Regions from separate parts of the Azotosporobacter soli genome, predicted to be linked through region 2. Evidence: riboswitches for the same ligand, from Rfam matches in the RefSeq annotation. Region 2 holds a riboswitch; the other holds the start of a gene.

Region 1 (4,458 bases), on a different contig from region 2:
AACGTCCGTGTTGCTCCGCCGGCGTACGACCTCCCTGTCGTACGTCTCCGCGTTCTTGCCCGCCAAACCATGTCCGCCATGCCTTGTGACTCCATGTTCTGAAAAAACCGCAACGACGGGGAGTCAGGGAACGCCGCTGCATCCGAAGACGCAAAAAGGAGGCGGACGGATTTTTCTCCGTTTGCCTCCTTTTATTAATCGACATTATTTTTCATACGAGCAACGAAAAAAGAATCGCTTTAGTATTCCATTCGATTGCGCCCGTTCTTTTTGGCCTTATATAAAAGCTCATCCACCCGTTTTAAAAATTCATCTGCGTTTTCATCCGAATATGCCGCAACCCCGCCGCTGACAGTAATGGAAAGAGCGTCTTCACTAAAACGCATTTCGCCACATTCGCGTCGAAGACGTTCCGCGTAAACGACCGCGCCAGAAAGCGCAAGCCCTGGAAAAACGCAAATGAATTCTTCTCCGCCATACCGTCCCGTAATGACATTTTTCTGAAACGCGTTCTTCAAATACTGCCCCAACTGTCTGAGCACCTCGTCGCCCAAATGATGCCCATAGGTATCATTAATCATTTTAAAGCGATCAATATCAAACATCAGCACCGTAAGCGGTTCTTTACTGCGTGTCGCAAAATCGATTTCCCTGTTTAACCTTTCCATTATTGCACGACGATTATAAAGACCGGTAAGACCATCTTCTTGCGCCACTTGAGCCAAAAGCCTGTTTTTTTCTTTTAACTGCTGCATTAACGAATAGGTTCGAACATTTGCTTTAAGACGCGCCATAAAAAGATTTTCCGAAAATGGTTTTACAATATAATCGTCCGCACCATTACTTAAAATGTTGGAAATAACCGCATGACTATTAACCGATGAAACCGCTATGATTACCGCATACTCATCCCGTTTCCGAATTTCGCGAATCACTTCTTCACCTGAAATATCCGGCAAAACGTTATCAATTAAATAAATATTGTATGTCTTGGCTGTCGTCAAAAGTGCAGCCGGATTTATAAAATAATCGACCTGCGGCATCGCATTATGTTCAAAAAACGCGCGCATCCCATTCAGATGCATCACACTGTCATCTAAAACGGCAATCCAAAGGTTTCGCAGTTCTGCGGCAATCGCATCCCCCCCTTTATTTTTTTTGATCAGCGTCATTAAATACTCCATGAAGTGATCTTTTGTTAGATAATCGGAAATACCCTTTTGGAAAAGCTCTGCTTTAAGCTTCATATCATTGATTGCCGAAAGAACAATTACCGGTGTCGTCTCCCTTTTTTTGCGCATCAGCGTGGAAATGAAGCGTTCTTTATTTTCTCCTTTAAATTCCAGTCCGGTCACAATAAGATCAATATCATGGGCAACTAAAATCTCATATGCTTTTTGCGGTGTTTTGGCTGAGAAATATCGAAAATCATTCTGTTCAGATAAATCACGCAGAATTTCCTTGTAAAAAAAATTATTATCGATATGCAGCAACGAAAACATGTTACCTTCCCCCTTCATTAATCCTTTGAAAATAAAATTCTGTTATCCCGTGAAACACTTCATCAAATATAAAAAAACCGGTCACTCCATGACTAGTCATGGTATGGCCGGTTACACTATTTACTCCTAACGATCCAAGTGTCCAAATATAGATCGTTATTCATCGCGTCCGCATCAAAATTTTCACAGAAAAAACTTGGCGATTTCAAAGCACACTGCCGCAATCGTTAATTACCCTTTTAGGCAAAACATACAGCTGCTTTAAGAAAAGTGTATTGCGTACTTGTATTATATTCGGTTTGCTTTTTTCGTCAATATTATTTAATTTTTAAAATCTAAAAAGTCTAAATTCTTCCTCACGTTCATCTTTACGCACACAACGCAAAAAGCAGCAAGAGTGCCATACTTGGAAATCTTGCTGCCCGTTTTCGTAAACGATGCTGCTTAAACCAAAACCGATTTTGCTTGCTTCGGCAAATCCAACTTGATTTTGCCTCCCTCTATCGACAGCTATGCCCCTTTCGTCGTCGCGATTTTTTCAGAAGCGACCACGTCCGTCGGATCGGCCAAGGCTTGGCGGTCGGCGATCGCGGACATTCCCGGTGAAAGCAACCTCCCTGTTGCTCCACCGGCGTACGACCTCCCTGTCGTACGTCTCCACGCTCTTGCCCGCCAAACCATGTCCGCCTTTCCTCGGACTCCATGTTCTGAAAAAACCGCAACGACGGGGAATTAGGGACGCCGCTGATTTCGAAGACGCAAAAAAATGAGGCAGACGATTTTTCTCCGTTTGCCGCATTTTTATTGGTCGAGATTATTTTTCATAAGACGGAAGAGAAAAGAACGTTTGAAACAGCGGAACCGTCTCCTTGTTTGTCCTCAGCATAGTTTACGGCACATGGCTGAAAACCAGTTCCCCGCAGTACTCGGGAAGATCATCTCTAAACCGGGTTGCATATTCCTCTGGCAATATAATCCGCCTAATATCCGCAAAGGCAAAATCCACATCATACAGCGAACGCCACTCACGTTCAAAGTAGTAATTACCCTCGTCATCATCTGGCAGTAATTCGTCGAAAAACTTGATAAAAGAAAACCATTCCCATAGCAGCAGTTGCCGTCCTTTCTCAATGTTTTCTTTTATTTGATCTAGACTTATTTCTGTTCCTTGGACCGGAAAATCACTTTCAGCTCTACTTAGATAAGAAGATTGATCCGCTGTACTTTCCACCAATCGCGCCATTTCATTTAAATAACCCCCTAGGGGTTCTCTTGTTCCTACATTTCTAGCCCCTATTGGAATGTAATTCACAGGTCTTACACCTTTCTTCGCAAGCAGTTCTTTATTGAAAGCAAGACCAAATCCACTATATTTTTTCATGTGTATCGCTAGGTCGCCAACCGGAATATCACAAAAACAAACCATATTCGCGTTATACAAGTTATTGTCTTCAAAGCTCGTGGCTTTTATATTTCGCCTTAATCTTAATTCTTTCTCAAACGATTTTCCCTCTCCAGATGCCTTCTCATTAATAGGAACGGCGTTTTTAAAAGTGAGTTTCGGTGGCTTCCCCTGCTTATCATGGGGAGGATATGTTAGCCAGCCACCGCGAATTATCTTCACCAGTAAATTGTATTTATCCTCTTCTGTCGGCAATCCACGCCCTACAAAATGAGTCAGTTCCTTCGATATATACCGTTGCAAATATCTCTTCCCCCTATCGCCGTTTACATTCCCACTGTTTAAAAGTTCCCGCTCTGTGCCGATATTCCTCTCTCGCACATGCAAAATAAAGCGCCTAACTTTTACGCTCGGCGCTCTTTGCTACCCAAAACTCATTTGCTCCAGAAACAATGGGACGGCTCCGTTGTTCGATTTTCCTGCTTGCTTTAACTTTATGCTTTAGGAAACGGTCGAAACCATTCTTTTTTCATTTGTCAATGCGATGTTCACGCTTGCGAATATTACAAACCTACTGCTTTTCATTAAACTTCAAAATCTGCATAAGTTTGTTGCGCAACTTTCCTTCCTCGCCGCTTTCATTGGTCTTGATTCTTAAAATCGGGATGCCGTATTTCTCTAATATAGTATCCTTCATTTTATCCCTCTTCAGCTGTTTGGGATTATTGGCGTGGAATGCATATCCATCGACCTCAACAACCAATACAGGGCTTTTGTCCAACTTGTTAAAGATGACAAAATCAGTATGCGTTAAAGCATTCATAACAAATCTACGCTCAGCGTCATCAAGCTTGTTCAGGTCTCGGATAAGCATTTTTAAGGGCTGATGGATTACATGGTCGAGTTCGCGGAATTCTGGCGAATTTAAAACCTTTTCGATTATGACATTCATTAGATTTTCTGACTCATAGGCAGACACGTTCTTTTTATTTTTCCTGATTGCAAGCAGTCGTTCAGAATAGCTATGATATAGCAAGTCGAACACCGAGTAGATGCTGCTGTTAATAATCTCAAAATTATTGTATTCAATGTATCTTATTAGATCGCCAATATTAGAATTACTATTTTTTTCATTGTCTGACACAACAACAATCAGCTTATCCACTGCGCGAGAAACGGCTACATTTATTAAATTGGGGTTGTCAACGAAATCATTAATTTCATTTACTACGGTTGTAAGGATAATGACATCCTTCTCGCGTCCTTGATACTTATGCACCGTATCCACTTCAATGTCCCGTTTTCCAATAGCCTCATTAAGTTTATCCGCTTGCAGTCGATACGGTGAAATGATTCCCACGGATTGGTCTGTATTGTTTGCAATCTGATCCGGCACGACTTCTTCCATTATCACATCAATTTGTCTTTGATTATAATTGTGCCTTGCATGATTTCCTTTTGCTGTTTTGTACACAATCAGCGGTTTTTGCTGCGCCTTTTCTTCCGTCAGCACAATAAGTTCCTTATTATAGAATTTTTGATTACAAAAACCAA
Region 2 (4,458 bases):
TCTTATGTATAACCGGTTGGCGTAAATCCGCATCAACGAGTACGACACTCCTGCCGCTTCGGGCCAAAAACGCAGCCATGTTTGCAGCAACAATGGCAGCTCCTTCGCCATCACCAATCCCTGTTACTAAAATCGTTTTACACGCCCCGTCTTCTTGCACCTCTAAAATGCAATTCTTAAGCGCCCAAAACGCCTCCCCCAACGGTGACTGTTCACGATCATTAACCATATATCTTTTTGCTACAGTCACATTTGCCGCCTCCTCGTCTTTTTCGTCGTAAGCTTCTTCAAAAGTCTGCGCCATAAAGATTCTTTCTTGTTTTCTTGACTTGGAATACTTCCAATAACACGCAGCCCCAAATGTCTTTGCACATCTTCGGGATTATCAATTGTTTTGCAACAATAATCCAACATGAATGCCCAGATCACGCCGCCGCACAATCCCATCACCATAGCAACCACCAGATTCAAAATGACTCTCGGGCGCGCTGGTCTGGTCGGCATGCCAGCGCGGTCAACTACCTGCACATTCGTAGGTTGCGTCAACTCATCAATGCGAGCATCTTCATATCTCTTGGCCAGCGCATTGTACGCGTCTTCCGCCACCTTATAGTCGCGCATCAGTCTTGCCATTTCCTGTTCCTTATCCGGCAACGCTTTCAATTCCTTATCCTGCTCTGAATTCGTCTGCTCCAGCGCGTTTCGCTTAGCATTGGCAACTGCAATATCCGCTTCCGCCTGCAGCTTTGTCTGCAAGAGATTTTGAAACACCGGATTGCTGGACGGAATTTCCGCCTTTGCCACATGTGCGATTTCTTCATTTAACTTTTGCCGTGTCTCCGTAATAATCGCTTTTGTCGCCGTTACCTTAGGATGTTCCTCTCTGAACACCTTTAACAAACTAACCAATTCAACTTCCTGCTCCGCTAAGCGAGTTCGGTAAAGCTGTATTTGTTGGCTATCTGCCATAAATTCGGCCTGTGGACCAGCCATCTGTTTTTTCGTGCTAACCAACTTCGCTTGGGCTTGCTCTAGATTAAGCGAATTCTCCAATGCCAATTTCTTCAAATCTGCCTGCATATCGATCAAACTTTTTGTTTGATCACTGACGGCAACCACATCATGTTCTTTTTTATACTTGATCATTGTTTTTTCTATTTTTTCCAAGTTTCGCTTACTTTCTTCCATCCGCTCTCCAATAAAAGTCCTAGCATCCTTGCCTTCAGAGCGGACAATTTCCGTCAAACGCATGATAAATTCTTCTAGTAATATATTGGTCATGTTCTGTGCCATTTCCGGCGACTCGGCCAATACGCTTAGCTGCAAAATCTGCGTACCATTGACCAATCGTGTATTGATTGTCCTGACCACCTCTTCATATGATGGTTTTACATCACGATCGCGATAATAACGTTCAATCACCGCCTCCACCACTGTCCGGCTCTTGATAATTTCAACATAAGTGAAAATTTGCTGCCGCAACAAATCATCCGGCGCCATTGTAATCACATTTTCATTAGGACCGCGATAATATTTCACACGCAAACTTACTGTAGATTCATATAACGTAGCAGAAAACATATTAATCAATATTGCAATTGAAACTGTCAACAGTATCGAGTAATAAATCACCCTGCGTCGTCGTTTCAATATCGCCAGCATATCTTTCAATTCAAATTGTTCACTATCCACGAACTCAACCTCCGACCTCTCTAATAATGCCTGATTTCATATGAGGTATTGATAAACGGTACAATATCTCTAATAAAATCAATTTTTCCATTGCTGCTCAAATACACAATATCGCCCTCGTTCAACACCAAATTTTTGCTGGTATCGCCCTTTTCAAGCACATCCAGTAAGTTTACCTTCGTCGGTTCAACCTGCATGTTCTTACGAATAATAGATATCTTTTTCTTGGCCGCGCCATCCGTCCAACCACCTGCCATGGCTATCGCATCTACTAAACTGATATTTTTCCCTAGTTCAAATGCTCCCGGATGGTTTACCTGCCCCAACACGTAGATTCTAGTCATATGGACTTTCACTAAATTCACACTTACATTTGGCGGCTCTACAAGATACCGATTCAACCGTTCAACAATAAACGCTGAAACCTCACTCGGAGACATTCCATCCACATTTACTTCGCCAACCAATGGAATCGAAACCATTCCATCCGGACGAACCGTAACCTCCTGCAACGTCAACCCACCGAACCCCAAGCCACTGGACGTACTACTGCGACTTGGCGTCCCAAAAACTCCGCTAATATCGGCCGAACTCACGATATCGACACTAATAACATCACCTGGCCGTAAAACATAATTTTCCGCTGATACTTTTGCTGGTAAAATTACTAAGACTACTGCGATAACCATAACTATCATCAGACTTTTCACGAATATCCTCCTGCCTATACATATCTTGTTTTCTAAAAGCAATAAAAAAGCCATCTAAAATAAATTTAGATGGCCGGTTACGCTACTTGCTCCTATTAGTTCAAGCGTCCAAATAAAAACTAATATTCATTGCATCCATATTCATCTGTCCTTTTTTCCGCCCTGTTAGTTACTAAGTATAGCAGAATAAGTACCCATATTTTCTTAAGACTTCCTTATTTTTTCCAGTCATGTTTATGACGCAAACTACTTGAAAACTCGCCTTTCCTGACACTTTAAATGTCAATATAGCCATTACCTCACAAACGTATCGCCCTACATAAATGTCATTCGGCACGTCGAAAAATCAAGCTATTAGTCCTTCACAAAACACGATATCTTCCTCTCATAGCTCCATTCATTTATTTTATTTTCTTTGCTTTTTCTCTTTTTCACTTCATCTTTTTTCGTTTATGGGCATTCTTCTTTTTTGTATTCTCGCCGCATTTTCGAAGCTGTTCCATCGTAATTTTGAACTTTTTCTGCACACAAAAAGGATCAACGGATAAAATCCATTGACCCTTTTCTAAATGAAGCAATTGTTTATTTTTGTTTTTGTTTCTCATAGTAAGCAACTATTTTTCGCGCCTGTTTCTCCGAAAAATGCAGATACAGCCTTAGCAGTAAAAACAAGGAGAAGAAACCGACAGCGAAGCCCGCCAACGCTAAATACCATACGCCAAGCAACGCCGGCGCACCGAGGATGACGCCGAAGAGAAAGGCTAGCTGCCATTGCCACTTCGTCAATTGCGCCGCTTCCAGCTCGCTCAATTCTTCTTTGGGCGGATTCGCTAAAAAATCAGGCGTCTTTACTTGTTTGAAGAGGCTCTGCCAGTTCATTTGCGGATTGATCGTCTGCAGCAGCCAGCGGTAGCCGACAAAACCAGCCAGGTAAAATACGATCAGCGGCCACTTATACGTAAGCAACTGCATCACCGCTAAAAACAGTGTTGTAAAAGACAGTATCTTGATGAAAAACTCCAAACGAAAGCGCAAATATCGAAACAGAACGGACACCTCATTTCACTTATTCTTAAATCATTCCTATACTGTAGAATTCCACAAAACAAGAAAAAAACCTCTTCTTCACTTCAGTTACTTGTTATAGGAAGTTCAATTACAAACGTCGTTCCGTTCTGCTCGGTACTGTTAAAATAAAGGTTTCCCTTATGACGATTAACAATGATGTCATAAGAGAGACTCAAGCCAATTCCAGTCCCCTGACCCACTGGTTTCGTTGTAAAGAACGGCTCAAAAATACGCGCCCTTATTTTTTCTGGAATTGCCGGTCCATTATTGCTAATGCTGCAACGTACATATTTTTCATCATATTCGCTAGTCACGCAAATTTTCCCGTCCTTTATTTCAGCACTCTTGATTGCCTGCGCCGCATTGACCACTATGTTGAGTATCACTTGATTAATCTGCCCGCCCAAAGCAAGCACTGCGGGAACTTCCATTAACTTCAGTTCTACTGTTGCAACATATTTCGTTTCATTGCGGGCAATCATCAATGTGGTTCGCACACCTTCGTTCAAATCGTATTCGTCCACCTTACCATCACTGTCCACGCGCGAAAAAGCTCGTAGCGCCGTAATAATTTCACTAGCCCTGGCAATCCCTTCCTTTGCGTCACGGCAAATTTCCTCAAAGTCCGTCAAGATAAATCCCACACTTTTTTCCTGCTCAAATGCAGCTACTTCGCAACTCATTTTTTGCAATTCTTCTACTCCGGACTGCTCGCTTAGCATCCGTAGCCTTTTGTATTTTTCAAATGCCTGCGACAGCACGCCGACATATTCATCCATCGTTTGAAAATTACTCTTAACGAAACCCATCGGATTATTCAATTCATGCGCTACGCCAGCTGCCAGTTGCCCGATGCCTGCCATTTTCTCGCTTAACACGATTTGTTCCTGCGCTTGCGTCAATCGTTTAATATTTTCCGACAGTTCCCAGGTCCGTTCGACCACCTTGCGTTCCAGTTCCTGTTTGGTTTGCTGTAATTCCTCTTCGA

The links. A riboswitch is a leader RNA that binds a small molecule or an ion and turns the genes downstream of it on or off. The one in region 2 is predicted to bind cyclic di-GMP.
Positions count from the first base shown of each region.
Region 1: it holds a riboswitch for cyclic di-GMP, as region 2 does, so the genes downstream of both, QTL79_RS10895 (GGDEF domain-containing response regulator) here and QTL79_RS13010 (polysaccharide biosynthesis/export family protein) in region 2, are expected to answer to the same signal.

Region 1 covers NZ_JAUAOA010000011.1:12,773-17,230, reverse strand. The annotation lists gene QTL79_RS10900 (hypothetical protein) at 1-80, opposite strand, end outside; gene QTL79_RS10895 (GGDEF domain-containing response regulator) at 240-1,502, opposite strand; cyclic di-GMP riboswitch class II at 1,599-1,682, opposite strand; gene QTL79_RS10890 (hypothetical protein) at 2,013-2,183, opposite strand; gene QTL79_RS10885 (abortive infection system antitoxin AbiGi family protein) at 2,392-3,207, opposite strand; gene QTL79_RS10880 (AAA domain-containing protein) at 3,476-4,458, opposite strand, start outside.
Region 2 covers NZ_JAUAOA010000016.1:30,450-34,907, reverse strand. The annotation lists gene QTL79_RS13020 (tyrosine-protein kinase family protein) at 1-250, opposite strand, end outside; gene QTL79_RS13015 (GumC family protein) at 247-1,692, opposite strand; gene QTL79_RS13010 (polysaccharide biosynthesis/export family protein) at 1,713-2,402, opposite strand; cyclic di-GMP riboswitch class II at 2,465-2,548, opposite strand; gene QTL79_RS13005 (hypothetical protein) at 2,985-3,458, opposite strand; gene QTL79_RS13000 (PAS domain-containing sensor histidine kinase) at 3,533-4,458, opposite strand, start outside.